4 regions of the Streptomyces sp. RLA123 genome follow, and region 4 is predicted to be linked to each of the others. Evidence: riboswitches for the same ligand, from Rfam matches in the RefSeq annotation. Region 4 holds a riboswitch; each other region holds the start of a gene.
What was found. A riboswitch is a leader RNA that binds a small molecule or an ion and turns the genes downstream of it on or off. The one in region 4 is predicted to bind cyclic di-AMP.
Positions count from the first base shown of each region.

Region 1 (7,219 bases), 1.1 Mb from region 4:
GCAGTCACCCACCGGTGTTGCTGCTGCACGGCTTCGTGGACAACCGTTCGGTGTTCGCCATGCTCCGGCGGTCCCTGCGCCGGCACGGCTGGCCGCATGTGCAGGCAGTCAACTACTCCCCCCTGACCTGCGACATCCGCACGGCCGCGGCGTTGCTCGGCCGTCATGTGGAGCAGATCTGCGAGCAGACGGGCCACAGCCAGGTGGACATCGTGGGCCATAGCCTCGGCGGGCTCATCGCGCGCTACTACACGCAGCGCCTGGGCGGGGACAGCCGGGTACGCACCGTGATCACCCTCGGCACCCCGCACTCCGGCACTCGTGCCGCGCCCCTGCTCAACCCGCACCCCATCGTCCGGCAGATGCGGCCCAACTCCGATCTGATAGAGGAACTGGCCGAACCGGCGGTCGGCTGCCGTACCCGTTTCGTAGCGTTCTGGAGCGATTGGGACGAGATGATGAGCCCGGTCGAGGCGGCCCGTCTGGACCACCCCGATCTCATCGCCCGCAATGTGCACGTCGCAGGTGTCGGGCATCTGACCATGCCGGTGCACGCGGCCATCGCGGCCGGTATCCGACAGGCGCTGCTCGGGGAGGAACGGGCGTCCGGCGCCGTTGACGCCGCTTGACGGTCCTGTCCCCATAAGCATCGAAACGCCATCGAACACAAGGCATCGTCGATGCCTGAATCCTGCCGAAGATTGTCGCCGTCGGCCGCAGGGGGATACAGTCGCCGCTAATTCTCCTGCTGCCGAGGCGAAAGAGAAGTGGTGAACGATCGTCACCCGTCGGGGTATGCCCCCGACTACAGCGCCTACGGGCACGAGGGCTATTCCAGCGCCCCGTACCAGTTCGCAGGCGCTGTCCACGCGGATGACGACCCGTTGTTCGGCACGTGCCAGGGCTACCCCGCACACGACACCGGCACCCAGGCCACCGGCTCGTGGGACACCACCGCGACCGCCTACTGGCAGCAGCCCCAGGACGCCACCGCAGGCTACGGCGACCCCGCCGGCGCGGCCACCGGCACCTGGTACACGCAGCCCGCGGCCGAGACGTACGACTACACGACGACGGCGACGGCGACGGCGTACGAGCACGCCCCGGTGTACGAGTACCAGGAGCCGGAGCCCGCCCTTCCGCACGAGCACCACGCGTATGTGCCCCACGCCCGCGAGCCGGAGGCCGTTCCCCACGGGAACGCCACCGAGGACTACGCCGGCGGCGAGGACACCTACCCGTTCGACGAACACGACGCCACCGGCCACGACCTCCAGGACTTCCACGACACGGACCCGCACGGCGGCGCCGAGCCGGAGGAGTACGACGCCGAGCACGTCGCCGGGTACGACGCGGACCCGGACGGCACGCCCGTCCTGCCGCGCCCCCGCGCCGGCAGCCGCCGTCGCCGCCCCGCCCGGCGCTCGGCGCTGCTGGTCGTCGCCGTCCCCTCCGCCGCGGTCATGGGCGTCGCGGCCTGCGCCGCCGCCGTGACCGTCACGACGGAAGAGGGCGACACCACCACGACGCAGGCGGACGCTGTCGTCGACGCCGCCAAGACCCCCACCACCAAGCTCGACCAGCAACTGGCCGGCGTGAACCGGGACGTCGACGATTTCGCCTCGCGCGCCAGCCGCACCCAGGAGCGCCTCGACATCAAGGAGCGCCAGGCCTCGGAGCGGAAGAGGAAGGCGGAGGAGGCGGCCCGCAAGGAGGCGCTGCGCCCCAAGTTCCTGCTCCCGGTGTCCGAGCACGGCCTGAGCGCCTACTTCGGCCAGGCGGGCGTCAACTGGATGTCGGTCCACACGGGCATCGACTTCCCGGTCAGCTACGGCACCCCCGTGATGGCCGCGACCGACGGCACCGTCCGCACGCAGTGGAACAGCAGCTACGGCAACATGGCCATAGTGACCGCGCCGGACGGCACGGAGACCTGGTACTGCCATCTGAGCAGCACCAAGATCCGCTGGGGCAGCGTCAAGGCCGGCGAGGTCATCGCCTATTCCGGCAATTCCGGCAACTCCACCGGACCGCACCTGCACTTCGAGGTGCGCCCCGCCGGAGGCTCGGCAGTCGACCCGCTGCCGTGGCTGCTCGCGCACGGTCTCGACCCGCGCTGACCCACGGGCCCCACCGGGCCCCCGAGCCCCTCCCGGCAACCCGTGCGGCTCCCTCGCCGGAAGCCGCACCCGGCGACAAGCCCGCTAGAGCTTCTCCACCGGCGCGTAGCGCAGCAGCAGCACCTTCGGCCGCTCGTCGCCGAAGTCGATGGTGGCTTTGGCCTTCTCACCGCTGCCGTCGACCGAGACGACCGTGCCCAGCCCGAACGTGTCGTGGTTGACCCGGTCCCCCACCACCAGCGCGACGACCGGCCGGTCCTGGGTGCGCCGGGTGGCGAAGCCGGACGGGCCGTTCTTGGACGAGGACCGTGACAGCATCGAGGCCGCCGCGGACACCGAGGCGGACGGTGCCGGGGAGGACCCCGTACGCCGCCATTCGATGAGCGACTCCGGGATCTCCTCCAGGAAGCGGGAGGGCGGGTTGTACGACGGCTGGCCCCACGCGCTGCGCATGCTCGCCCGCGTGACGTACAGCCGCTGCCGCGCCCGCGTGATGCCGACGTAGGCGAGCCGGCGCTCCTCCTCCAGCTCCTTGGTCTGGCCGAGCGCGCGCATGTGCGGGAAGACCCCGTCCTCCATGCCGGTCAGGAAGACCACGGGGAACTCCAGGCCCTTGGCGGTGTGGAGGGTCATCAGCGTTATGACGCCACCGCCCTCCTCGTCGTCCGGGATCTGGTCGGAGTCGGCGACCAGCGCGACGCGTTCCAGGAACTCGGCGAGCGTACCGGGCTCCTCCTCGGTGCGCTCCTGCTCGAACTCCAGGGCCACCGCCGCGAGTTCCTGGAGGTTCTCGACGCGGGTCTCGTCCTGCGGGTCGGTGGAGGCCTGGAGTTCGGCCAGGTAGCCCGTGCGCTCCAGCACCGCCTCCAGGACGGTGGCGGGGCCGGCGCCGGAGTCGACGACCGTGCGGAGTTCCTCCAGCAGCTCGTTGAAGCGCTTGACGGCGTTGACCGAGCGGGCGGCCATGCCGAAGGCCTCGTCGACCCGGCGCAGCGCCGCCGGGAAGGAGATCCGCTCGCGCGAGGCCAGGGCGTCGACCATGGCCTCGGCGCGCTCGCCGATGCCGCGCTTGGGCACGTTGAGGATGCGGCGCAGCGGGACGGTGTCCTCGGGGTTGGCGAGTACGCGCAGATAGGCCAGGACGTCCCGGACCTCCTTGCGCTCGTAGAAGCGGACTCCGCCGACGACCTTGTACGGCAGGCCGACGCGGATGAAGACCTCTTCGAAGACACGGGACTGCGCGTTGGTCCGGTAGAAGACGGCGACCTCGCCGGGACGGGCGTCGCCTGCGTCGGTGAGCCGGTCGATCTCGTCGGCGATGAACTGCGCCTCGTCGTGCTCCTGGTCGGCGACGTAGCCGGTGATGACCGGGCCCTGGCCGGCCTCCGTCCACAGGTTCTTCGGGCGGCGGGAGGCGTTGCGCTCGATGACGGCGTTGGCGGCGGTCAGGATGTTCTGTGTGGAGCGGTAGTTCTGCTCCAGCAGGATCGTGCGCGCCTGCGGGTAGTCCTCCTCGAACTGGAGGATGTTGCGGATGGTGGCACCGCGGAAGGCGTAGATGCTCTGGTCGGCGTCACCGACCACGCACAGCTCCGCCGGCCCTTCGCCGCCCTGCTCCGCGTCCCCGGTCCCGACCAGCTCGCGCACCAGGGTGTACTGGGCGTGGTTGGTGTCCTGGTACTCGTCGACCAGGACGTGCCGGAAGCGGCGCCGGTAGTGCTCGGCGACATCCGGGAAGACCTGGAGCAGGTTGACCGTGGTCATGATGATGTCGTCGAAGTCGAGCGCGTTGGCCTCGCGCAGCCGCGACTGGTACATCGCGTAGGCCTCGGCGAGCTTCTTCTCGAAGGGGTTCTCGGCCTGGTCGGCGAAGGTCTCCTCGTCGATGAGCTCGTTCTTGAGGTTGGAGACCTTGGCGCTGAAGGACTTCGGGGGGAACTGCTTGGGGTCCAGGTCCAGGTCGCGGCAGACCAGCGCCATCAGGCGCTTGGAGTCGGCCGCGTCGTAGATCGAGAAGCTGGAGGTGAAGCCGAGCTTCTTGGACTCCCGGCGCAGGATGCGGACGCAGGCGCTGTGGAAGGTGGAGACCCACATCACATGGGCCCGCGGGCCGACGAGTTGCTCGACGCGGTCCTTCATCTCGCCGGCGGCCTTGTTGGTGAAGGTGATCGCCAGGATCTGGCCGGGGTGCACCTTGCGGGCGCCCAGCAGGTGGGCGATGCGGTGGGTGAGCACCCGGGTCTTGCCGGAGCCGGCGCCCGCGACGATGAGCAGCGGGGAGCCGGTGTGCTCGACGGCGGCGCGCTGCTGCTCGTTGAGCCCCTCCAGCAGGGCGGCGGGGTCGACGGCCGGGCGCGGCGCGCCGTCCCGGTAGTACGTGTCCCGGTCGGCGGGCGCGTCGAAGCGCCCCTCGAAGAGGTCGTGCGGAACCGCCTCGGCCTCCTCCTCGAGGGGCGGCGGCGGGTGCTCCTCCCTCGGTTCGAAGCCGGCCAGGAAGCTGTCGTCAAAGAGGCTGCTCATCGCTTCCCGAGTCTAAGCGGTGGGACCGACAGCGGTGCGCCGCTTCCGGGAGCCCGGTGGTCGCGGGTTCCGCGCACGCAGCCCCGCGGCAGTGCCGCCCGAGAGCCTCCGCGGGCCCACCGGAGTGGCCCACCGGAGGGCCGGGCAACGGCCCGGCTGCGTAAAGGTCACGAAATGATTGCGGACAATTCGAACACCAGCCTTCCCAGGAGCCACCCCAGTTGACTAGCGTGCCCCCTCAGGCGGTCCGCACCGAACGGCGGCGACCGAGCCGTCACGGCCGCCTCCGCTGAGTCCGGCGACCGCCGGAGCCGGGGACCCACCACTTTGGGGTGAATCGGTCCGTACGGGCACACGCACACGTGCCCGGACGACCGTAGGGCGGCCTTCCGAAGCCCGAACCCGACAGCTAACCCGGTAGGCGGTCCACGGAAGGAGCCGTCCGACTTGGCGACGCACCGCAAGCCGCGCCCCCGCATGCTCACGGTCCCCGGCCCGCGCACGGCCGTGGGGCTGACGACCGCCGCACTGGCGACCGTCACCCTCTTCGGAGAGAGCGCCAGCGCGGCGCCCGCCTCCCCCGACAAGCCGTCCATCACCGAGGTCAAGGCCAGGGTGGACTCGCTCTACCACCAGGCCGAGGCGGCCACGGAGCGCTACAACGGCGCCAAGGAGCAGACCGACAAGCAGCGGACGCACGCGGACGAGCTGCTCGACCAGGTCGCCCGCAAGACGCAGACGCTCAACGACGCCCGCCGCACGATCGGCGAGTACGCCACGGCCCAGTACCGCGGCGGCGGCCTGGACGGCACGACGTCCTTCCTGCTCACCTCCGACCCGCAGCAGTTCCTGGACCAGGCGCACCTGGTGGAGCGCCTGTCCGACCGCCAGGAGCACGCGATGGAGGCCTTCCGTACGCAGCAGGAGGCGACCACGCAGAAGCGCACGGAGGCGGTCCGGAGTCTGCAGAAGCTCAGCGAGGCGCAGTCGACGCTGGCCACGGAGAAGAAGGCGGTCAAGGAGAAGCTCGCCGCCGCGCAGCAGTTGCTCAACACCCTGACCGCCCAGGAGAAGGCGCGGCTGGCCGCCCTGGAGAAGAAGAAGCAGGAGGAGGCCGAGGCCGCGGCCAAGGCGATCGCCGCGAAGGAGAAGGAGGCGCAGCAGACGGCCGCGGACACGTCGGTCACCGGCGGAGGTTCCACCACGTCCACGGTGGCATCGGGCACCTACGCCGCCAAGGCCGACAAGGCGATCGCCTTCGCCCACGCCCAGATCGGCAAGCCCTATGTGTACGGCGCCACGGGCCCCAACTCCTTCGACTGCTCGGGCCTGACCCAGGGTGCCTGGGCCGCCGCGGGCGTCTCCATCCCCCGTACCACCTACGACCAGGTCGACTTCGGCTCCCGCGTCACCGCGGACCAGCTGCAACCCGGCGACCTGGTCTTCTTCTACTCGGACGTGACCCACGTCGGCCTCTACATCGGCGGCGGCAAGATGATCCACGCGCCTCACACGGGCACCGTGGTGAAGATCGCCCCGATCACCGAGATGCCGATCTACGGCTACGCCCGGATGGCCTGAGTCCCGCGCCTCCCCGCAAAGGGACTCAGGTCCAGAGCACCGCGATGAAGATGTTGGCGGTGGTCAGCGCACCCATGGTGCCGAAGGCCGCCGCCGACCACCTTCTCCTCGTCGCGCTTGACGTGGACCAGGCCGAGGACCACCACCAGCACGGCCGGCTTCACGCCGATCTTGACGTTGTTCACCGGCTGGTCGTCGGCCTGGTTGAGGCCGACCAGCAGCGCGCCGGTGACCAGCATGGTGAGAGCGCCGTGCAGCATGCCCGGCACGAAGCGCGCCTCGCCGCGGCCCATGGCCTTCATCTGGGTGAGGAAGCCGCCGAGCAGGGCGGCGATGCCGATGATGTGCAGGCCGACGACGAGGCTGATGAGTACGTCCATGGCTCACGACCCCAGCCACGCCCATATCAGCACCAGGCACCGAGGTGGGCTCCTTCCGGCACATCGGTCACGGCTGGACCGCAAGCGACCAGGTCACCCGTCGAACAGCGGTCATCGCGTGACAGGTAGCGGCCGAATCGGACCAGTCCCGCACACTCCCCCGCCGCCCGGCGGCGCACAGGTTTAGCGTCCTGCCCCAGGTGGCCGATCCCCACTGCCGGCGGGACTCGTCGTCGGCATCGGCCACCCCCGCCGAAGGTCCGGCGGCGGCGCGGCTCCCCGTCCGTCCGCCGCCGGACCGCGGGCAGCAAGTCCGGCAGCTCGGAAGGAGTGACGGCGCGTGGCGTCGCACAGAAAGCCCAAGGAGCGCACCCTCACCGGCTCCACCGTGCGCACGGCCGCCACGCTCGCCATCGCGGGAGCGGCCTCGGTGACGGTGTTCGGTGAGACCGGGCACGCCGAACCCCGGCTGACCACCTCCGAGGCCAAGGCCCGTGTCGACCGGCTCTACGAGGAGGCCGAGCAGGCCACCGAGCGGTACAACGGCGCGAAGGAGAAGGCCGACACGGTCCAGCACCGGATCGATGACCTCCAGAACGAGCTCGCCCGCAGGACCGA
Region 1 covers NZ_JBWDOR010000003.1:3,375,908-3,383,126, forward strand. The annotation lists gene RV983_RS15205 (esterase/lipase family protein) at 1-629, shown strand, start outside; gene RV983_RS15210 (M23 family metallopeptidase) at 771-2,120, shown strand; gene pcrA (DNA helicase PcrA) at 2,205-4,640, opposite strand; cyclic di-AMP (ydaO/yuaA leader) riboswitch at 4,918-5,079, shown strand; gene RV983_RS15220 (C40 family peptidase) at 5,088-6,221, shown strand; partial or broken gene RV983_RS15225 (hypothetical protein) at 6,247-6,601, opposite strand; gene RV983_RS15230 (C40 family peptidase) at 6,942-7,219, shown strand, end outside.
Region 1: linked by a shared signal. The riboswitch ahead of RV983_RS15220 (C40 family peptidase) and the one ahead of RV983_RS10360 (M23 family metallopeptidase) in region 4 are both predicted to bind cyclic di-AMP.

Region 2 (7,219 bases), 1.2 Mb from region 4:
AACCGGCGCGGTCGATCGTCCCGGCGATCTCGCCGAAGCGCAGGCCCGAGCTCACGGTCGCGGTGCGCGCGTCGGCGTCGATGTCGACGACGGGGGGCAGCGCCGCGGTGGAGACGTGGTCGCCGTCGGTGTCGGCGACGGTGCTGAAGGAGTGCCGGGTGCCCAGCGGCCGGATCCGCTCGGAGCGGGCCACGATGTCCTGCAGCGCGCCGACGGACTCCGGGGTGTGGAGCCGCCGTGCGTGGAAGGCGATGTTGCCGCCCCAGTTCTTCTCCGCGGACATCCGGGTCGTTCCTTTCCTTCGTGCGGCGCCCGGCGTACCGCGAGGCGGCCGGGGCTGTTCGGCGCCGTCCCGTTCAGCGGTGGCCGCGTGAGCGGCCCTGCCAGGAGTGATGGCGCCGATGGGAAATCGTACGCCGCTCCCGGTCGCCGCACCGGGGCGGGCGCCCGGCACCGGAGGCCGCACGGGGCGGCCCGGGTGCCGGGCGGCGGGACGTGGGTCAGGCGACCGTGCCGGACTTCGCGATCTCGATGCGGGCGTTGGTGCTGCCGCTGCGCGAGCCGAGCGACTCGATCTTCTTGACGATGTCCAGGCCCTCGACGACCTCGCCGAAGACGACGTGCTTGTTGTCCAGCCAGTCGGTGACGATGGTCGTGATGAAGAACTGCGAGCCGTTGGTGTTCGGGCCCGCGTTGGCCATCGACAGCAGGCCCGGCTTGGTGTGCTTGAGCTGGAAGTTCTCGTCGGCGAACTTCGCGCCGTAGATGCTCTTGCCGCCGGTGCCGTTGCCGGCGGTGAAGTCACCGCCCTGGAGCATGAAGTCCGGGATCACGCGGTGGAAGTGCGAGCCCTCGTAGCCGAAGCCGTTCTCGCCGGTGGCGAGCTCGCGGAAGTTCCGCGCGGTCTTGGGCACCACGTCGTCGAAGAGGGTGAAGACGATCCGTCCGGCGGGCTCGCCGTCGATCGTGATGTCGAAGTACACGTCGTTGTTGCTCATGCCGACATTTTCACATCCCCGGTCACCACTCCCGACCGCGCCCCGCGCGGGACACGCAGTTGACCAGCCGCGCGGCGGTGCGCATAGCATCCGGGGCATGCCGGAAACCGTGACCTTGCAGGGCCGACACGTCCGCCTGGAGCCGCTGACCGCGGACCACGCGGACGGGTTGCTGCGCGCCGCCCAGGAGTCCCGCGACAGCTACGGATTCACCTTGGTGCCGGACGAGCTGCCCGCCATGCTGCGGTACGTCCGGGACGCCCTGGCGGACCAGGCCACCGGCGCCGCACTCCCGTTCGCCGTGGTCGGCACCGCGCGCGGCACGCTGATCGGCTCGACGCGCTTCCTGGACCTCGACTACTGGACCGCCACCCCGGCCTGGCCCGCCGGCCGCGCCGCACCGCGCCCGGACGGCGTGCCCACGGTCGCGGAGATCGGCAGCACCTGGCTGTCCGCCTCCGCCCAGCGCACACCGTGCAACACCGAGGCCAAGCTCCTGCTGCTCACCCACGCCTTCGAGACCTGGGGCGTGCTGCGCGTCACCCTGAAGACCGATGCCCGCAACGCTCGCTCGCGCGCCGCGATCGAGCGCGTCGGCGGGCGCTTCGAGGGCATCCGCCGTGCCCACGTCCGTGCGACGGACGGCACCGTCCGCGACAGCGCCTACTACTCCGTCCTCCGGGGCGAGTGGCCCGGCGTGCGGGCCGCGCTGGAGGGCCGCCTCCAGGGGTCCTGACGGACGGGACCCCTGGGCGGCGACGCCCTGGCGGGACTACGGGATCTCGACGCCGCCCTGCGCCGACAGGCGGTCGATCTCGGTGAGTTCGGCCTCGCTGAGGGGCGCGGCGTCGAGTGCGGCGAGGTTCTGGTCGAGCTGCGCCACGCTGCTCGCGCCGATGAGGACCGAGACCACGCGCGGGTCGCGCAGGACCCAGGTGAGGGCAAGCTGCGCGAGGGTCTGGCCGCGTTCCCCGGCGATCTTGTTCAGGGCGTGGAGCAGGGTGAGCTTCTCGTCGGTGAGGGTGTCGCGCTTGAGGAAGTGGCCGAGGGCCATGCGGGAGTCCGCGGGGACACCGTCGAGGTAACGGTCGGTCAGCTGGCCCTGGGCGAGCGGCGAGTAGGCGATGAGGGCGGTCTCCGTCTCGCCGACGGCGTCGAGGACGCCCGCCTCGGGGCCGCGCTGCAGGAGGCTGTAGGCCGCCTGGTGGATCAGCAGCGGGGTGCCGAGTTCGCGGAGGATCTCGGTGGCCCGGCGGTGGGCGTCCGCGGGGTAGTTGGAGATGCCGGCGTACAGCGCCTTGCCCTGGCGGACCGCGGTGTCCAGGGCGCCCATGGTCTCCTCCAGGGGCGTGTCCGGGTCGAAGCGGTGGGAGTAGAAGACGTCGACGTAGTCCAGGCCCATGCGGCCGAGCGACTGGTCCAGCGAGGCCAGCATGTACTTGCGGCTGCCCCACTCGCCGTACGGGCCGGGCCACATGTCGTAGCCGGCCTTGCTGGCGATGAACAGCTCGTCGCGGTACGGGCGCAGGTCCTGGGCGAAGAGGGTGCCGAAGTTGGCCTCGGCCGAGCCGGCGGGCGGCCCGTAGTTGTTGGCGAGGTCGAGGTGGACGACCCCGCGGTCCACGGCGCGGCGCAGGACCGCGCGCTGGGTCTCCAGCGGCGAGGTGTCGCCGAAGTTGTGCCACAGGCCCAAGGAGACGGCGGGGAGCAGGACCCCGCTGCGGCCGGTGCGGCGGTACTGCATCGAGGCATAGCGGTCTTCGGCGGCGAGGTAGGGCACGCGGGGGCTCCCGGTCGGTGTGGCGATGTAAGAAAATGTTCGGGATTGGGAGGCTACCCCTGGCGGTTCTGCCGTGTCACCCGGGTTCCCGGCCGTCCCGCGCGCTGCCCGTGGCCCAGGTCACGGCGCCCGGCAGATACCGCCGTCACGCGGGGTCGGCGCAGGCTTCGGGTGTGGCCGGGCGTGGAGGGGGTGGGGTGCGCGGGGCGAGGGGGTCGCCCTCCTTCACGCGCAGCACGCCCGGCTGCATGTCCGAGTGCCGGGTGGAGCGCGCCCCCGGGCAGTCCCCTTACCAGACCCGGCCGTACTCGGTGCCCCCGCGCGTCGAGCACCTCGCCGCGGGTCGGCAGGAAGACCGCGGCCGCGCCGCCGGTCAGGCCCGCGGTGAGCGCCGCCGGGTCCTCGGTCGCCTCGACGGTGCAGCGGTGCTCCCGTCCGCGTTACCGGAGGGCGGCGACGCCGTCGGGAATCGACGGGTGCCGGTCATCGGTTGCCCCACTGGACACGACGACGTGTGCGGGCTCCATGAAGCCGTCGTGGAAGGCGGGTTGGGACGCCCCATGTCATGCCTTATCCGGCATCAAAGGTCGTAAGCGGACATATGCATCCACAGTGCATGCGTAGGCAATAGGCACGTGATGGGTGTCACGCGGCGAACACGCTGCGGCAGGTTTCGGCAACCCAACGTCGATTTAAGTTCCCCATATTCACCACCCGTGTACGGCCGTTTGCCCGGGGTCATTATTTCGCCTACGCAGAGCGGACGCCTCTCACGTAACGTCACAGAATTTATTGATCGACTTGCCGGTCGGCGATTGCTGTGATTTCGGACCTTGCCGGGGCGCGATGGCGTCGTTTAGCTTCCAAGTCCCGCAGGCCGGATGCCCGCGGGAATTCTTCCGAGTGGAACGCCTAATCCTGCCGCCACTCGTAAACCGGATGACAAGACCGCACGGCAGGAGCGGGGGACCCAGGTAGGTGCCGTTCCGTGTCACGGAACGGCTTGGGGTGAAGTCGCAGCGACGTGCCTTTGGTTGGCATGCCTCAACGCGGCCGGGCAGCTCCAGCCCGAACCCGACAGCTCACCTCGTAGGCGTCGGAGAGGAATTCCTCATGCCCGCAAAGGGAAAGCACCGTCGTCAGCGGACCAACCGTTTCGTCCGCATCGGCGCATTCGCCGGCACCACGAGTGCCGCGATCGCCCTTCCGGTCGTCGGCGCCACCGGTGCCCACGCCGCCCCGGTGAGCGTCTGGGACAAGGTCGCCAGCTGCGAAAGCACCAACAACTGGTCCATCAACACCGGTAACGGTTTCTACGGCGGCCTCCAGTTCACCCAGAGCACCTGGGCCGGATTCGGCGGCACCAAGTACGCCGCGCGTGCGGACCTCGCCACCAAGTCCGAGCAGATCGCCGTCGCCGAGAAGGTCCTGGCCGTCCAGGGCCCGCAGGCCTGGCCGGTGTGCGGCCCCAAGGCCGGTCTGACCAAGGCGATGGCCGACACCTCGGCCACCCCCGAGAGCGTCGCCGGCACCACCACCCCCAAGCCCGCCACCCCCGTGAAGGACACCGGGGCCGGCAAGCCCGCCGACTCCGCCTCCAAGCCGGCCACCGGCGACAGCTACAAGGTCGTCGGCGGCGACACCCTCTCCTCGATCGCGGACGCCCAGGACGTGACCGGCGGCTGGCACGAGTTGTACGCCGCCAACAGGTCCGTCATCGGCGCCGACCCCAACCTGATCCGCCCGGGCCAGGTCCTGGCGCTGAGCGGCGAGGTCAAGGTCGCCCTCCCGGACAAGCCCGCCGAGAGCACCCCCGCGCCGGCGAAGCCCGCCTCCTCGTCCGCCTCCGGCTACACGGCCCCGCTGGACCACGTCACGCTGGGCACCCCCTACCACCAGTCCGGTTCCATGTGGTCGAAGGGCTACCACACCGGTGTCGACTTCATCGCCTCCACCGGCACCAAGGTGAAGTCGATCGCGTCCGGCACCGTGGTCTCCGCCGGCTGGGGCGGCTCGTACGGCAACCAGGTCGTCATCAAGCACGCCGACGGCAAGTACTCGCAGTACGCCCACATGTCCTCGCTGTCGGTCTCGGCCGGCCAGACCGTCTCCGAGGGCCAGCAGCTGGGCCTGTCGGGCGCCACGGGCAATGTCACCGGCCCGCACCTGCACTTCGAGGTGCGCACCACCGCGTCGTTCGGTTCCGACGTCGACCCGCTCGCCTACCTCCGCGCGCACGGCGTCAGCGTCTGAGCGATCTGACTGCCCGTCATCCGGCGGTGACAAGTGCCCTGTTTCCCGCGCCGCGGGGGCAGGGCACTTGCCGTTGGCGAGTGACCGAAAACGGATCGAATATTTCCATTTCTGGTTTCTCTCGATCGAACGATCAGTAGCCTCTGAGCCACGCGGCCGTCCACACGGACGGGTGCCCTGATCCCGACGAGCTGGAGTCGTTGATGGAGCGTCCCGCCTGGGCCCCCCACGGCATCGACCTGTCCGTGCCGAGCGTGTCCCGCATCTACGACTACTACCTGGGCGGCTCGCACAACTTCGAGGTCGACCGGGAGGCCGGGCGGCGGGCGATCGAGGCCTTCCCGGGCCTGCCCAAGATCATGCAGGCCAACCGGGCCCTGATGCGCAGGGCCGTGCGCTTCGCGGTGGACGAGGGCATCACCCAGTTCCTCGACATCGGTTCCGGCATCCCCACCTTCGGCAACGTCCACGAGGTCGCCCAAGCCGCGAACCCCGCCTCCCGCGTGGTGTATGTCGACCACGACCCGGTCGCGGTCGCCCACAGCCGCGCGGTGCTGGACGGCCACGAGAACGCCGTGATCGTCGCCGCCGACCTGCGCTCCCCGCGCGACATCCTGGACAGCGAGGAGACCGGCCGGCTGCTGGACCTCGACCGCCCGGTGGCCCTGCTGCTGGTCGCCGTCCTGCACTTCATCGAGGACGCCGACGACCCCGCCAAGGCCGTCGCCGAACTGCGCGACGCGCTCGCCCCGGGCAGCCTGCTCGTTCTCACCCATGCCTCCGTGGAAGGCGGCCCGCGCCGGCCCGAGGAGGGCGAGCGGGTGGAGAACGTCTACCGCCGTGCCAGTTCACCGCTGATCATGCGCTCGCGGGACGCGGTGGAGGCGTTCTTCGACGGGTTCGAACTCGTCGAACCGGGCCTGGTCTCGCCGCCGCTGTGGCGCCCGGACGGCTCGGACGACGACGAACTCGATCCGGTCGTCTTCAGCGGGTTCGCGGGCGTCGGCCGCAAGGCGTGACCGTGACCACGGAATGCGACCCCGACCCCGAACCGGAGCCCGCCGACAGCCTGCGGCGCTTCGCGATCATCTGGAGCCGGGCGATCTACCCGGCCACCGCCACCTCCATGACCCGCGGCGAGTTCGAGGAGTACCTGCTCCCGCTCGCCGCGCGGCTGGAGGCGGCCCTGCACGCCCAGCCCTTCGACCCGCGCGCCGGCGCGGAGATCGGCTCAGCGCTGGTGGCCGCGCACTGCACCGACCCCGAGGCGCTGCCCCGCATCCTCGGCGTCGTGGACGCCTACCTGCTGCTGTACTCCCCGCTGGACCCGGCCCTGCCGACGGACGAGGGCCGTACCCGCTCCGGCCGGCTCCAGCACTGGATCGCCTACGGGTACGCGGGCGCGCTGCGGGAACGGACCAGGACCGAGCAGGAGGCCCTGTCCCGGGCCGCGCTCGCCGCCCGCACCGCCGTCGAACAGGCCCTGCACGAGAGCGAGGTGCGGTTCCGAGCCATCTTCCAGGGTGCCTCCATAGGTATCGGCATCGCCGACATGGAGGGCCGGATCCTCGACGTCAACGACGCCCTCACCGCCATGTTCGGCGGCCTGGAGCGCCGCATCCTCAGCAGGAACGTCTACGACTGGGTGCACCCGGAGGACGCCCCCGAGGTCTGGGAGATGCAGCGCCAGCTCAACCGGGGCGAACGCGACCGCTACAGCGTGGAGAAGGCGTACTACCGCCCCGACGGCACCGCCCTGTGGACCAATCTGACGGTCTCCCTGCTCCGCGACCACGCGGACGTCCCGCAGTACATGCTGGCGCTGATGGAGGACATCACCGAGGAGCGCCTGCTCAGCGAGCGGCTGCGGTACGAGGCCACGCACGACGCGCTCACCGGGCTGGCCAACCGGAACCTGTTCTTCGAACGCCTCGAGCAGGTGCTCGGCGGCCCCGAGGGCTCCCGCGTCGGGGTCTGCTACCTGGACCTCGACGGCTTCAAGGACGTCAACGACAGCCTCGGCCACGCGGTCGGCGACCGGCTGCTGGTGGCCGTCGCCGAGCGGCTGAAGGCCTGCGTCACCTCGGCCGACCAGCTCGTCGCCCGGATCGGCGGTGACGAGTTCGCCGCGCTCGTCGTCAACCCGGCGAGCCGTACGGACGTCACCGGCCTCGCCGGCCTCATCCTC
Region 2 covers NZ_JBWDOR010000003.1:1,064,571-1,071,789, reverse strand. The annotation lists gene RV983_RS04935 (D-arabinono-1,4-lactone oxidase) at 1-283, opposite strand, end outside; gene RV983_RS04930 (peptidylprolyl isomerase) at 501-998, opposite strand; gene RV983_RS04925 (GNAT family N-acetyltransferase) at 1,096-1,734, shown strand; gene RV983_RS04920 (aldo/keto reductase) at 1,771-2,778, opposite strand; cyclic di-AMP (ydaO/yuaA leader) riboswitch at 3,688-3,887, shown strand; gene RV983_RS04915 (transglycosylase family protein) at 3,892-5,031, shown strand; gene RV983_RS04910 (SAM-dependent methyltransferase) at 5,235-6,050, shown strand; gene RV983_RS04905 (putative bifunctional diguanylate cyclase/phosphodiesterase) at 6,047-7,219, shown strand, end outside.
Region 2: linked by a shared signal. The riboswitch ahead of RV983_RS04915 (transglycosylase family protein) and the one ahead of RV983_RS10360 (M23 family metallopeptidase) in region 4 are both predicted to bind cyclic di-AMP.

Region 3 (7,219 bases), 2.1 Mb from region 4:
GACCGCCGCCGTGCTCTCCAGCGGCAACACCCTGCCCGCCGCGGTCCGCCTCGACCAGACCACCGTCCCGAACGCCTACGGGCCGGACGCCGCCGGTGGCAGCATCGAGAACCTGCCGCTCCAGCCGGACGTCTTCGCCCTGGACTTCTACGAGGCCCACGAGGGTGAGCTCGCCCGCTTCACCGGCGGCCGGGTCGTCGGCGGTACCAACGAGTACGGCGAGGTGTGGCTGACGCTGAAGCCGAACGAGAACCCCTCCGAGCGCGGAGGCACCGTCTACGGCTCGTACGCGCAGCCCAACACCGGCCGTATCAAGGTGATGTCGCTGAACAGCGGCGCCCCGGTCCCGGCCGCGAACGTCGGCGACACCTTCACCGGCGACACGGCAGGCCTCATCGACTACGACAGCTTCGGCGGCTACAACCTCCAGGCCACCACCGTGGGCACCCGGGTCGACTCGGGCCTGAAGCGCGAGGTCACCCGCAAGCAGAAGGACGCCGAGCTCGCGGTCGCCACGTACAACGTGGAGAACCTCGACCCGTCCGACCCGGCCGACAAGTTCGCGCGGCTCGCCGAGGGCGTCGTCACCAACCTGTCCTCGCCCGACATCGTGGCGCTGGAGGAGATCCAGGACAACAACGGCGCCGTCGACAACGGCACCGTCGCGGCCGACCAGACCGTGCGCAAGTTCATCGACGCGATCGTCGCCGCCGGCGGCCCGCGCTACGACTGGCGCTCGATCGACCCGACGAACGACACCGACGGCGGTGAGCCCGGCGGCAACATCCGCCAGGTCTTCCTGTTCAACCCCGACCGCGTGGAGTTCAAGGACCGTCCGGGTGGCGACGCTTCCACCTCGGTCGCGCCCGTGGAGACCAAGAAGGGCGTCCGGCTCTCGGTCTCGCCCGGCCGGATCGACCCCACGAGCACGGCGTGGAGCAGCAGCCGCAAGCCGCTGGTCGGCGAGTTCGAGTTCAACGACAAGCAGGTCATCGTCGTCGCGAACCACTTCAACTCCAAGGGCGGCGACGAGCCCCTGCACGGCAAGAACCAGCAGCCCAACCGCTCCTCCGAGGCTCAGCGCAAGCAGCAGGCCACCGAGGTCAACTCGTTCGTGAAGTCGCTGCTGGACGTCGACAAGAACGCGCGCGTCGTGGTCCTCGGCGACCTCAACGACTACGAGTTCTCCGACGCCCTGTCCACGCTGACCTCGGGCGGTGTGCTGAACGACCTGCTCACCACCCTCCCGGCCGAGCAGCGCTACACCTACGTGTACGAGGGCAACTCCCAGTCCCTCGACCACATCCTGCTCAGCCCCGACCTGCGGCGCTTCGACTACGACGTCGTGCACATCAACGCCGAGTTCGCCGACCAGGCCAGCGACCACGACCCGCAGATCGTCCGGATGCGCCTGAGCGGCGCCCAGGCCGACGACTGACGGTCGCGTCATCACGCGGAAGGGGGCGGTGCCGGCGGGCACCGCCCCCTTCCGCGTGTCAGCGGTGGTCGCGCTCGTGGTGCGGGACGCCGTTGCGGAGTGCCTCGTCGCCGGTCCAGGTGGCCAGCAGCTGAAGCGCGGCCTCGGAGGACGAGCCGGGCTCCGCGGTGTGGATGCACATGGCCTGGTCGGCGTCGGCGGGGAAGACGACGTTCTCGTAGGCGAGCGTCAGGTCGCCCACGACCGGGTGGTGGTAGTGCTGCACGCCATGGGTCCGCTCCCGGACCCCCTGGTCGGCCCACCAGTCGCGGAACTCGGTGCTCTTTATGGTCAGTTCGCCGACCAGCTCGGTCAGTCCCGGGTCGTCGGGGTACCGCGCGGCCTGCGCCCGCAGGGCGCCGACGAGTTCCGCGGCGTAGGCCGCCCACTGCCGGTACAGGTCCCGCGCGGCCCCGTCGAGGAACAGGAAGCGCGCCAGGTTGCGGTCCCGGTGCGGGAGCGCGTCGAAGTCGGTGATCAGCGCGCGGGCGAGCCGGTTGGAGGCCAGTACGTCACCGTGCCGTCCCAGCACCAGGGCCGGCGAGCGGCCCTCCAGCAGGTCGAGCACGCGGTGCACCTCGGGACGGACCCGCTGCGGCCGGTGCGGCGGGCGGCGGGCGGCGCGGCGCGGCCGCGCCAGCTCGAAGAGGTTCGCCCGTTCGCCCGCGTCCAGGCGCAGGGCCCGGGCCACGGCGTCCAGCACCGCGTCGGAGACATTCTGGTGCCGGCCCTGCTCCAAACGGGTGTAGTAGTCGGTGCTCACGCCGGCGAGCCGCGCCAGCTCCTCGCGCCGCAGCCCCGGCACCCTGCGCGCCGTGCCGCTGACCGCCACCCCCGCGTCCTGAGGGCTCAGCCGCGCCCTGCGGGTCCGCAGGAACTCCCTGAGCTCGGCGTTGTGCTCCATGTCCTCCAGTATGGGCGGCCGGTCATACCCGCGCCCGGCCCCGCGTCCCCGCCCAGGTCGCGGGCTCGCGGGGGCGGCGGGCAGGACGGCGCGACACCCCCGGGAGGGGTCTAGGCGCCTTCCTCCAGGTGGCGGAGGCGTTCCTGGAAGTGGTCGAGGCGGGCGCGCAGGGCCGCGGCCTCGGCGGCGAGCTCCTGGCGCAGCGGAGGAGTGCCGGCGGGCTGCGGGGCCTCGCCGGTGACGTTGACGCCGGGGCCGGCGAGGCGGCCGAAGTCCGCCGGGTGCAGTACCCGCAGGCCCGCCGTGCAGACGTGGCAGCCGGCCTGGAGCGCCCGCCAGCCCGGCAGGCCCGTACCATCGCGCACGAAGACCCGCGCCGGGCGGCCGCAGCGGCAGGCCGCCATGCGGACGGTGCGCACCCGCTGCCGGGCATAGCGCATGCCGCGTTCGTAGCGGGTGTACGCGCCCAGCACGCTGACCTGGAGGATCACCGCGTCGCCGCAGTCCGTGGCGCAGGTGAGCGCCTGCGCCTCGGCGGCCGTGTGCAGGCAGTAGAAGCCGCAGTCGCAGCCCCGGGCCGGGCTGGGGTGCCGCCTCCCGTAGCCGCACCGGGCATCGTCCAGGACGTCGTACACGATGCGCCCGCCGAGGGAGACGCCCCGGAAGCCGACGCGCGTACCGTCCGCGGAGAGCATCGGGAACGCCAGCTTCCAGCCTGTCGGCGGCACTGCCGGCCGCTCCTCCGGCAAGCGGCGTCCGTACCTCACCGGACCGCGGCCTCGGCGCTCTCGGGCTCCTGCGTCGCCGTGACGTCCGTCGCCGGGGCCGTCCGGGCCGTCACGGCCGTCGCGACGTCGATCTCCTTCGCGACACCGGGCTGCTCGTCGCCGGTCTCCTCCGCGTAGCCCTTGGCCAGTGCCTTGCCCAGCTTCATGCGAGCCTCCAAGATCGGGCGAATCCGCCGTACTCGGGCATGATGACGCACCCGCGCGGCCGTCGCACAGGGGGCGTGGAGGCCCCGGGCGCCCGGGACCCGGCTCCGGCCGAGCCTCCCGAGCCGTCCCGTGAGGGCGGGCGGCGGCTGGGGCAACGATGCGGCCGTGCCGCTGTGGATGACGGCACATCAGCGTCCGTTGAGTCCTCAGGGTCCGCCGCGGCGACCGGAATTGCCCTGCTTTCAGAGGGGTTTCCATGTCATCGTGCGGCAAGCACGCGGCGTCGGGTGGTGTCAATGGTGACGAGCGTCACGGCCCCCGTCGTGGGGCACGTGGGGCCCCGGGGGGTCGCGGTGCCGAAACCTTCACCGCCGTCGCCGGCCGCCCGGCCCCTCCATGGCGTGCGCCGCGCTCCGCCGGGAGCCCGTACGGCGGCCCCCGCCGAGCCTCTTCTGCTCGCCGCCAGTGGCGTGAAGTGCACCGCAGTCCCTCGCCGGGCGGTGGTGCGGACCTTGCCGCGCGTTGTCTCGGCGCCCGCCGGGAACGGGTGTTGGGCGGCCGGGGTCCGGGGTGACCTTCACTCCTCGTGAGCAGAGCGCTCCCTTCCGCATAACGACTGATGCACACTCACATCTCTCGTTGGTCACGGCAGTCACAGCGGAATGCGACGATCTGCCCGGTAAATCCCCATAGATTCCCGGTGTGAACTCGCCGAAGCGGCTTGGAATTGGGTGCCGCCTCTATTAACGTTCGATAACGCAGCGCGGTCACCCGTCGCCCGCCAGGGCGGCGCCGTGCGCTTGCCGAATCCCGTCCGCGGGAACCGGGGAACCACTTCCTGGGGTGAATCGGGGGCCGTCACGGCCCTCGTAGGAGACCTTCCTGCTCCGAACCCGTCAGCTAACCCGGTAGGCGAGAAGGAAGGAAAGGAGCGCGCCCGCGTGGCGTCGAACGAGCCTGCCCTGATACCCGGACAACTACGACAAGAGGCCGGGTACACCAACCCCGAGTGGGACACCGCAGAGTGGAACATGGCCGCCGGGTGGAATCCCCCGGCCGCCGAGCAGGCTCCGCCGAAGAAGAACGCGATAGACGGCTGGGACACCGCGGAGTGGAACTTCGCCGCGGGCTGGGTCGAGGAAGCACTCGCCGCGGCTCCCGCGCCGGTCACCGGACCCGTAGCGCCGTTCACGCCCGTCGCTCCCGTGCCCGAGCCGCGCAGCGCGGTCGAGTCCGCGGCCTTCGTCGACGAGGCGTTCGGCACCCATGAAGCCGACGCGGCCCACGACGCGGCCACCCCGGACGCGTACGCCGCGCAGCCCCTGTCCCCGTTCGGCGAGCCGGAGCCGGCCACCGAACCGTGGAACCCCACCGAGGAGTCCACCGCGCCCGTCCGCGGCCGGCACCGGGTGGCCAAGCAGCGCACGCTGGGCCGCGGTTCGGCGGTCTTCGGCGTCGCGGCAGTGGCCGTACTCGGCGTCGGCGGTGTCGCGACCGCCGAGGGCAAGAGCCCGCTCCCCGTCTCCCTCCCCAACCTGCCCGAGGTGTCCAAGGTCCCCGGGATCGGCACCCTGCTGGACGACGAGCCCGTTGCCAAGCCCGTTGCCGAGGCCCTGACCCCGAAGGCCGGCGAGGCGCTGCGCGCCCGGATCCTCGACCAGGCCCAGCAGCAGCGGAACGCCGCCGACACGGCCGCGCGAACCGCCGCGCAGCGGGAGGCCGCCGACAAGGCGGCCAAGGCCGCCGCCGCGCAGCAGGTACGCGTGGAGGCCGCGGCCAAGAAGCAGGCAGCCGAGGCCGCCGCGAAGAAGGCCGAGGCCGCCCGGCTGGCCGAGCTCGCCAAGAGCTACACCCTGCCGCTGACCTCGTACACGCTCACCGCGAGCTTCGGGCAGTCCAGCTCCCTGTGGGCCAACACCCACACCGGCCAGGACTTCGCCGCCCCGACCGGCACCCCGGCCAAGGCCATCCACGGCGGCACCGTCACCGAGGCCGGCTGGGCGGGTTCGTACGGCTACCGCATCATCCTGACCCTCGACGACGGCACCGAGCTCTGGTACTGCCACCTCTCCTCGATGCTGGTCACCTCGGGCAAGGTCTCCACCGGCGACACCATCGGCCGCGTCGGCGCGACCGGCAATGTCACCGGCCCGCACCTGCACATCGAGGTCCGCCCCGGCGGCGGCGACCCGATCGACCCGATGCCGTGGCTGCGCAGCATGGGCATGAAGCCCTGATCCGACGCGACGCTAGCGTCGTACGCACGGACCCCGGCGGCCTGGTGACACCCCCGACACCAGGCCGCCGGCCCGTTTGTGAGCCCGTGACCTACGGGACGAGGAAGTTGTAGAGCTCCGAGACCCGGGGCGGGCCGCTCGGTTCCGGGAACCCGGACTCCTTGGCCGCCGGCATCATGATCACGAGATAGGCCTCCAGCGCCTCGGCCGAATGCCACACGTTCACGATCCGCAGACCGTCGTTGGTGATCACTGCGGCGTGGGCCAGCAGCCCGGCGGGGGGATGTTCGGGGCCGAATCCGGCGCGGTGATTGGCCTCCTCGTACTGCAGGGCCGTCACGCCCGGGAACTCGACCTCCGCCAGGACCGTCATGGGAACCTCCCGTTTCCCTCTACGCCCAATTTCCCCCGGCTGCGGAGCGCCCGCAACGGGAGATGGCCGCGCGCCCGGGGGACGCGCGGCGCCACGGCCGGGGCCGGGAGAGGCGCTACAGCGCCTCCATCCGTACGTCCGCCGAGTCGCAGGCCACCGTCTCGTCCGCGTAGACCTCGCACACCGGCCGCCCGTCGGGCGTCATGGTGTGCTCGACCTCCCACAGGCTGAGCTCCTCGCCGCCGGCGAGGAGGAACGCGTGCTCGTACAGCGTCCAGCCCACCACGCGGCCGGTCCCGATACGGGTGTGCCGGCCGGTGACGTACGCGATGTCGTGACCGACCGCGGAGCCGAGCCGCGCCCGCAGCTCATCGCAGGGAGCGTCGCTGTTCTCGGCGCGCCGCAGCACCCGCCAGGCGTGCTCCGCGGAGTCCTCCCGCTCGTACTGCCTCGGGCCGGGCACCGGCTCCGCCCCGAACCGCGGCAGCCGGGCCAGCCACTCCGCGGCCTCCGCTTCCAGCTCCTGCGGCGCGGGCTCGCCGAAACGCAGGTCGATCACGTGCTGCGCGGCGATCAGCACCTCGGGGTCGGCGTACACCTCGTACAGCGGGTCGTCGCCGGGGCCGGTGTTGTGCTCGATCTCCCACAGCACCTGGGTGCCGCCGTCGGCGAGCAGGAACGTGTGGCGCAGCGTGCGCCGGCTCAGCCGCCGCGGCGGCCCTTTGCGCTGGCGGAAGGACGCCAGCTCCGTGCAGCCCATCAGCGCGGTCTCCAGCCGCTCGAGCACGACGTCGTCGATCTCGAACGCGTTCTGTGCCCGCGTCAGCACCACCTCGACGTCCGCCGGACCTGCCCCACCTGGTCGCGCGTTCCCCATGCGGTCCTCCTGCTTACGGCATTCCCCGCGCACCATTGCTGCGCACACAGCGTAGTGGTCCGTGAGCACTCCGCGTCGGGGGTACGGGAAAAATGGTGCACCCCCACCCGTAGGAGGCGCGTAAACGGGATGGCTCCCCTCCCGTACCCCTCGATGCCACTATGCGCCCATGCGCGCGCTCTTCGTAGGCCTCTGCACACTTGACGTCATCACGCGGGTCGACCACGTCCCCGCACCCAACGAGAAGCTGACCGCCTCGGCCCAGCTCATCGCGGCCGGCGGGCCCGCCACCAACGCCGCGGCGACCTTCGCGCACCTCGGGGGCGAGGCCGTCCTGCTCACCGCCTTCGGCGGGCATCCGCTGTCCGCGGCGATCGACGAGGACCTCGCGGCGCTCGGCGTCGCCGTCCTCAATC
Region 3 covers NZ_JBWDOR010000003.1:4,403,505-4,410,723, forward strand. The annotation lists gene RV983_RS20060 (endonuclease/exonuclease/phosphatase family protein) at 1-1,438, shown strand, start outside; gene RV983_RS20065 (helix-turn-helix domain-containing protein) at 1,497-2,381, opposite strand; gene RV983_RS20070 (hypothetical protein) at 2,492-3,109, opposite strand; gene RV983_RS20075 (hypothetical protein) at 3,145-3,315, opposite strand; cyclic di-AMP (ydaO/yuaA leader) riboswitch at 4,108-4,246, shown strand; gene RV983_RS20080 (M23 family metallopeptidase) at 4,258-5,553, shown strand; gene RV983_RS20085 (hypothetical protein) at 5,645-5,926, opposite strand; gene RV983_RS20090 (DUF6227 family protein) at 6,042-6,803, opposite strand; gene RV983_RS20095 (PfkB family carbohydrate kinase) at 6,973-7,219, shown strand, end outside.
Region 3: linked by a shared signal. The riboswitch ahead of RV983_RS20080 (M23 family metallopeptidase) and the one ahead of RV983_RS10360 (M23 family metallopeptidase) in region 4 are both predicted to bind cyclic di-AMP.

Region 4 (7,219 bases):
CTCGCCGACGACGCGGGCGCACTTCACGAAGCCGCGTTCGGGACGCAGCCCCATCTCGTTCATCTGGTACACGATCCGTCGGTGCACCGGCTTGAGCCCGTCGCGGGCGTCGGGGAGCGCGCGCGAGTAGATGACCGAGTAGGCGTACTCGAGGAAGGACCCCTGCATCTCGTCGACGACGTCGATGTCGAGGATCCGCTCCTCGAAATCGTCCGGCGGCGGCGGGGTCTTCGTGGTGCGGCGGGCCATCAGGGCGCTGCTCCTTCGGCTGGACCTCATCGGGTGTGGACACGTGACTGACGCGGACCATTGTGGACCGCCCCACCGACAGCCCCGACCACCCCCCGGCCCCTGCGCGCCGGTGACGGGAACTTCGCAGGCTGTTTGTCCGCTGCCTAGAGTGGCAGGTCTAGGCACGAAACAACGAGTACGCGACGGGAAGGACAGCTTGCCCATGGGTCACACGGCCACGCCGGAGGCAGAATCCGGCGGCCTCACCGCGACCGAGCACCGCCTGGCCAACGGCCTGCGTGTGGTGCTTTCCGAGGACCACCTCACCCCGGTCGCCGCGGTCTGCCTCTGGTACGACGTCGGTTCCCGTCACGAGGTGAAGGGCCGTACCGGACTCGCCCACCTCTTCGAGCACTTGATGTTCCAGGGATCGGCGAACGTCAAGGGCAACGGACACTTCGAACTGGTCCAGGCCGCCGGCGGCTCGCTCAACGGCACCACGAGCTTCGAGCGGACCAACTACTTCGAGACCATGCCGGCCCACCAGTTGGAGCTGGCCCTGTGGCTCGAGGCCGACCGCATGGGCAGCCTGCTGTCCGCGCTGGACGAGGAGAGCCTGGACAACCAGCGCGACGTGGTGAAGAACGAGCGCCGTCAGCGGTACGACAATGTGCCCTACGGCACAGCGTTCGAGCGGCTGACCGCCATGGCGTACCCGGACGGGCACCCGTACCACCACACGCCCATCGGCTCGATGGCCGACCTGGACGCCGCCTCCCTGGAGGACGCGCGCGCCTTCTTCCGTACGTACTACGCCCCGAACAACGCCGTCCTCGCGGTGGTCGGCGACATTGACCCGGAGCGGACGCTCGCCTGGGTCGAGAAGTACTTCGGCACCATCGAGGCCCACGACGGCAAGCCGGCGCCGCGTGACGGTTCACTCCCTGGAGTGATCGGCGGACAACTCCGCGAGGTCGTCGAGGAGGACGTTCCCTCCCGTGCCCTCATGGCCGCCTACCGGCTGCCGAAGGACGGCACCCGCGAGTCCGACGCCGCCGACCTGGCGCTGACGATCCTCGGCGGCGGTGAGTCCTCCCGGCTGCACAACCGGCTGGTCCGCCGGGACCGCAGCGCGGTCGCGGCCGGCTTCGGTCTGCTGCGGCTGTCCGGCGCGCCGTCGCTGGGCTGGCTGGACGTGAAGACGTCCAGCGGTGTCGAGGTGCCCGACATCGAGGCCGCCGTCGACGAGGAGCTGGCCCGCTTCGCCGAAGAGGGCCCGACGCCCGAGGAGATGGAACGGGCCCAGGCCCAGCTGGAGCGCGAATGGCTGGACCGGCTGGCCACGGTCGGCGGCCGTGCGGACGAACTGTGCCGCTACAGCGTGCTGTTCGGCAGCCCGCAGCTGGCGCTGAGCGCGGTCAAGCGGGTCCTGGAGGTCACCGCGGACGAGGTGCGTGACATCGCCGCGGCCACACTGCGGCCCGACAACCGCGCCGTGCTCGTCTACGAGCCCACGGGCTCCGCGGCGGCTTCCGGCGAGGACACCGACGAGGACGAGGAGGGCGCGGACCAGTGACCGACGTCCACAGCACCATGACGTTCCACCCGCAGCCCCAGCCCGGGGAGCCCAAGCCCTGGGACTTCCCGGCCCCTGACCGGTCCCGGCTGCCCAACGGGCTGACCGTGCTGCGCAGCCACCGCCCCGGCCAGAAGGTCGTCGCCGTCGAGGTGCTGCTCGCAGCGCCGCTCGACGCCGAGCCCGAGGGCCTGGACGGCGTTGCCACGATCATGGCGCGCGCCCTGTCCGAGGGCACCGACAAGCTCACCGCCGAGGAGTTCGCGGCCGAGATGGAGCGCTGCGGCGCCACTCTCGACGCGCACGCCGACCACCCCGGCGTCCGGGTCTCGCTCGAGGTCCCCGCCTCGCGCCTCGACAAGGCCCTCGGCCTGATCGCCGACGCGCTACGCGCCCCGGCGTTCCCGGAGAGCGAGATCGAGCGCCTGGTGGGCAACCGCCTCGACGAGATCCCGCACGAGCTCGCCAACCCCGCGCGGCGCGCCGCCATGGCGCTGTCCAAGGAGCTCTTCCCCGCCGAACTGCGGTGCTCCCGGCCGCGCCAGGGTTCCGAGGAGACCGTCGCCCGGATCGACGCGCCGGCCGTCCGCGCCTTCTACGACACGCACGTACGGCCGTCCACCGCGACCGCGGTCGTGGTCGGCGACCTCACGGGGATCGACCTGGACGCGCTGCTCGGCAGCACCCTGGGGGAGTGGAGCGGCAAGCCCGCCGAGCGCCGCCCGCTGCCCGCGATCACCGCGGACGACACCGCCCGCGTGATCGTCGTCGACCGGCCCGGCTCCGTCCAGACCCAGGTGCTCATCGGGCGCACGGGCTCGGACCGCCACGACCCGGTCTGGCCGGCCCAGGTGCTCGGCACGTACTGCCTCGGCGGCACGCTGACCTCGCGCCTCGACCGCGTGCTGCGGGAGGAGAAGGGCTACACCTACGGCGTCCGCGCCTTCGGCCAGGTCCTGCTCTCCACTCCGGAGGGCACCGGCATCTCCCTGCTCGGCATCAGCGGCTCCGTGGCGACCGACGTCACCGCGCCGGCGCTGGCCGACACCTGGCAGGTGCTGCGCACCCTGGCGGCGGAGGGGCTCACCGACGAGGAGCGGGACGTCGCCGTCCAGAACCTCGTGGGTGTCGCGCCACTGCGCTACGAGACGGCCTCGGCCGTCGCCGGCACCTTCGCCGACCAGGTCGAGCAGTCGCTGCCCGACGACTTCCAGGCGCGGCTGTACGAGCGCCTGGCGGCCACCGGCACGGTCGAGGCCACGGCCGCGGCCGTCGCCGCGTTCCCGCTGGACCGGCTCGTGGTCGTGCTGGTCGGTGACGCCGCCGCGATCGCCGACCCGGTCCGCGACCTCGGCATCGGACCCGTGACGGTCGTCACGGGCGCCTGACGCCACCCGCCCGCACCGCGGCCCCGGACGCCCCTCGGCGCCCGGGGCCGCGTCGCGTCCGGGCTCAGCGCTCCAGCCGCGTGGCGGCCATGTTGATCCGCATGCCGCACGGGAGCCGCCCGTCGGACCCTGCCAGGTCGGCCGCGCGGCCGAGGAACCCGGCGCGGAGATCCGCGGTCTGCTCCTCGTCGAGGACCTCCATGTCGTAGTACGTCGAGGTGAGGGTGGACCAGACCTCCGAGGGCGTGCCGTCCATGCCGATGACCACGGTCTGCCAGGACACCGGCGCGAACCCGAGCGGTCCCAGGAGCTCGTCCAGCCCCGCTCGCCCCCGCGCGTCCTGCGGTCACCGAGCCGGGGCAGGCGCCTCTCGGGCGGAGCCGCCTCGAAGTACGGCATGGCCAGCGTCAGGAAGAGGTCCACTCCCTCGCCGGGGACGGGCCCGCCGCCGACGGCGACGGCCAGTGTCCCGCCCGGGGCGAGCACCCTCGCCGCCTCGGCGGTGACCTGGTCGGGGTCGGACATCAGCATGAGCGCCATGTGCGACACCACGGCGTCGAAGGAGTCGTCGGCGAAGGGCAGCTCTTGGGCTCGGCCCTGCGGAAGGTCGGCGCCTGCCAGCGGGGGCCGCCGGGGGGCGAGGGCCGGCTCGCCCTCCGACAGGTCGATGCCGGCGAGGACCTCGGCCCCCCCGCTCGGCGAACAGTTCCAGCAGTGCGCCGTCCGCGCAGCCCAGGTCCAGGACGCGGCGAGCGCCGGGGACGTGCTCGGCCGGCACCGCGTGGCTGGTGCGCCCGTCACGGGTGAGAGCCTTGTGGACCCCCGCCGACTAAAGGCCGGGGCTCCGGTCGTGAAAGGCGCGCAAAAAATCTTCGGCGGCACGGGCCGCGGGCTTCGTTGCCCTTGGTGCCGTGGTCACGCGGGGACCCTGCCCAGGGCGCCGAGCGCCCGGTGCCCCTCTGGAGGGCCCGGGAGGTGACGCCGGTCACGGGTCCGGGCGGGCGCTGATCGAGTCGGTGTCCATCAGCGGCGGGGGCGTCCGGATCCTGCCGGGAACTGCGGCTTTGCCGTGCGGGGCACGGTTGGGGCCGGTTGGTGCCCGGTGTGGCATCCCGCACAAAAGGCCGGATTTTTTTGGAACGGCCGCGGGGGCGCGGTTAGCGTCCTCGGGTTGTCCGGCGGAATCAGCCGCCCCCCGCGGCACCGGAGCAACGATCGCCGAGTCCCCGTCGGGCGTGAGCCTGGGGAGCCGGGGACCCACATGAGTCGTCCCCTGGGGTGAATCGGGCCCGCCCTCACCGGGGCGCCCGTAGGAGACCTTCCTGCTCCGAACCCGTCAGCTAACCCGGTAGGCGAGAAGGAAGGAAAGGATCCCCGCCTGCCCATGGCGTTCACCATACGCACCACCGTCGCCTGCGCCGCCGCGTTCACCGCCGTCACCGCCGGTACGCTCACCGCCTCCGCCTCCGCCTCCGCCCACACCGCGGACGCCGAGCGTTCCGCGTTCGCCAAGTGCGCCGCTGTCAGCGGCGACCTGGCGGCCCACCTTGCCGAGCAGGCGGACGCCCAGCACAAGGCGGCGGTCTCCGCGGCGAAGAAGGCCACGAAGCAGCACGCGGCACACGTCGCGCACGTGATGAAGGAGCGGGCGGCCAAGAAGGCCGAGGCCGCCAAGGCGGCGAAGGGGGTCAAGGAGTCCAAGACCGCCGCCACGGCCCGCGCCGAGGCGAAGGCCACCGCCCGCGACGGTGCGGCGCACGCCTCGCGCTCCCGCGCCCGCACGTCCCTGACCTCCTGGAGGCTGCCGGTCCACGGCGGCATCGGCACCCCGTACCACGCCACCAGCAGCCTGTGGTCGTCCGGTTACCACACGGGCGTGGACTTCCAGGCAGCCATCGGCACGTCGGTGCACGCCGTCGGCGCCGGTACGGTCGTCGAGGCCGGCTGGGGCGGTTCGTACGGCAACAACGTCGTGATCCGTCACGCGGACGGCATGTACACCCAGTACGGCCACCTGTCCTCGATCGGCGTCTCGGTCGGCCAGGCGGTCGCCGCCGGCACGCAGATCGGCCTGTCGGGCGCCACGGGCAACGTGACCGGCCCGCACCTGCACTTCGAGGCCCGGACCACCCCGGCGTACGGCTCCGACGTCGACCCGGTGGCGTACCTGCGCTCCCACGGCGTCCTCTTCTGACCTCCCGGTCCACCTCCCTCCCCCCACCCGAAGGCCCCGGCTCCCCCAAGGCCGGGGCCTTCGGTATGCGCGGAAGTGTGTCCGAAAAGACTCCATGAATTCCGGGCTGCCGCCGGAATCGGCCATGTGCTGGAATAGAGTCGTCACGGAAATGCCGGCACCTGCGGTGCGCGGGAATTCAGCGGCAGCCGTCGGCACGCAGGGGAAGGAAACCGGCGATGTGGGACCGGATGTGAACGGGACGGGCGGCGCGGGCCGCCGCATTTCCGCCCAGGCGGTGTGCGCGGCGATTCGCGACGACATCATCAGTGGGCACTTCGCACCGGGCAGCCGGCTGACCGAGGAGCAGCTCGCCAAGCGCTACGGGGTGTCGCGGGTCCCGGTCCGTGAGGCGCTGCGCACCCTGGAGTCCGAGGGCTTCGTCCTCACCCGCCGGCACGCCGGCGCGTCCGTGGCCGAGCCCACCCACCAGGAGGCCGAAGACCTCCTGGAGATCCGCGGCCTGCTGGAGCCGCTGGGCGCCGCGCGCGCGGCCCAGCGGCGTACGGAGGCACACGTCAAGGTGTTGCACGGCCTGGTGCGCCTCGGTCAGGAGCGTTCGGCGCAGGGGCAGTTGTCCGATCTGCCGGCGCTGGACGGGTGGTTCCACGAGACGCTGGCGCAGGCCTCGGGGAGCCCCACGCTGGTGGCGCTGCTGACGCAGCTGCGGCACAAGATCGCCTGGGTGTACGCGGTGGACTCGCCGGGCCGCGCGGCGGAGTCCTGGGAGGAGCACGGATTCGTCGTGGACGCCGTCGCCCGTGGGGACGCCGAGCGCGCCCGCACGGCGATGGCGGGCCACGTGGAGCGCGCCGCGGCGGTGCACCGGCTGCGCCGCCCGGAGCGTGCGGGCCGCGGTGCGCCCCTTCGGTGAGGAAGCGGAAACATGCCGTACACAAACCGAGCCATCACTTTTAACAGCGATGCCGTATACAACGGGAGAACAGGCCGCACTCCCATTTCGCACGCCCGGTTCCATCGTGAGCCGCGCCGAATTCGGCAGGTGACCGAAAAAAGCCGGGCCGCGAAATCCGGTCGTATTTCGCGGCCCCGGCCCGGCATGTCGGGCGACCGGGTCAGACGGTCTCGGGAAGTTCTTCCATGCCCTCGGACACGAGCTTCGCCAGGCTGTCGAGCGCGGCGTCGGCGCCCTCGGCGTCGGAGGCCAGGAGGATCTCCTCGCCTCCCGCGGCGCCCAGGCTCAGAACGGCCAGCATCGAGGCGGCGTTGACGGCGGCACCGCCGGCCTTGGCGATGGTGACGGGCACGCCGACGGCGGTCGCGGCGCGGACGAAGATCGCTGCGGGACGTGCGTGGAGGCCCTCGGCCCAGCCGACGGTGACGTGGCGCTCAGCCATGGTGTTGTCCTTCGGGTCGTTCCAGGGTGGTCTAGACCAGTCTGCCACGCCGGGCGCACCGATCCGGCCCTTCCGTCCCTGACATCGTCGCACCGATCCCGCGCCCCCTGATGCCCGTACGCTGGGCCCATGACGACCCCGCCGTCCACGGAAGAGCGTGAGTACCCGGTCCACTGGGAGGCGGACGTCGTCCTGCGTGACGGTGGGATCGCCCATGTCCGGCCGATTCGGCCCGACGACGCGGGCCGGCTGGTCAGCTTCTACGAACAGGTCTCGGACGAGTCCAAGTACTACCGCTTCTTCGCGCCCTACCCGCGGCTCTCCGACCGGGACGTGCACCGCTTCACCCACCACGACTACCGCGACCGGGTGGGGCTGGCGGCCCTCGTCGGCGACGAGTTCATCGCGACCGTCCGCTACGACCGCACGGAGA
Region 4 covers NZ_JBWDOR010000003.1:2,303,576-2,310,794, reverse strand. The annotation lists gene RV983_RS10385 (DNA gyrase/topoisomerase IV subunit A) at 1-249, opposite strand, end outside; gene RV983_RS10380 (M16 family metallopeptidase) at 455-1,807, shown strand; gene RV983_RS10375 (M16 family metallopeptidase) at 1,825-3,195, shown strand; gene RV983_RS10370 (hypothetical protein) at 3,260-3,478, opposite strand; partial or broken gene RV983_RS10365 (class I SAM-dependent methyltransferase) at 3,709-3,996, opposite strand; cyclic di-AMP (ydaO/yuaA leader) riboswitch at 4,402-4,564, shown strand; gene RV983_RS10360 (M23 family metallopeptidase) at 4,580-5,389, shown strand; gene RV983_RS10355 (GntR family transcriptional regulator) at 5,610-6,302, shown strand; gene RV983_RS10350 (HPr family phosphocarrier protein) at 6,505-6,786, opposite strand; gene RV983_RS10345 (bifunctional acetate--CoA ligase family protein/GNAT family N-acetyltransferase) at 6,916-7,219, shown strand, end outside.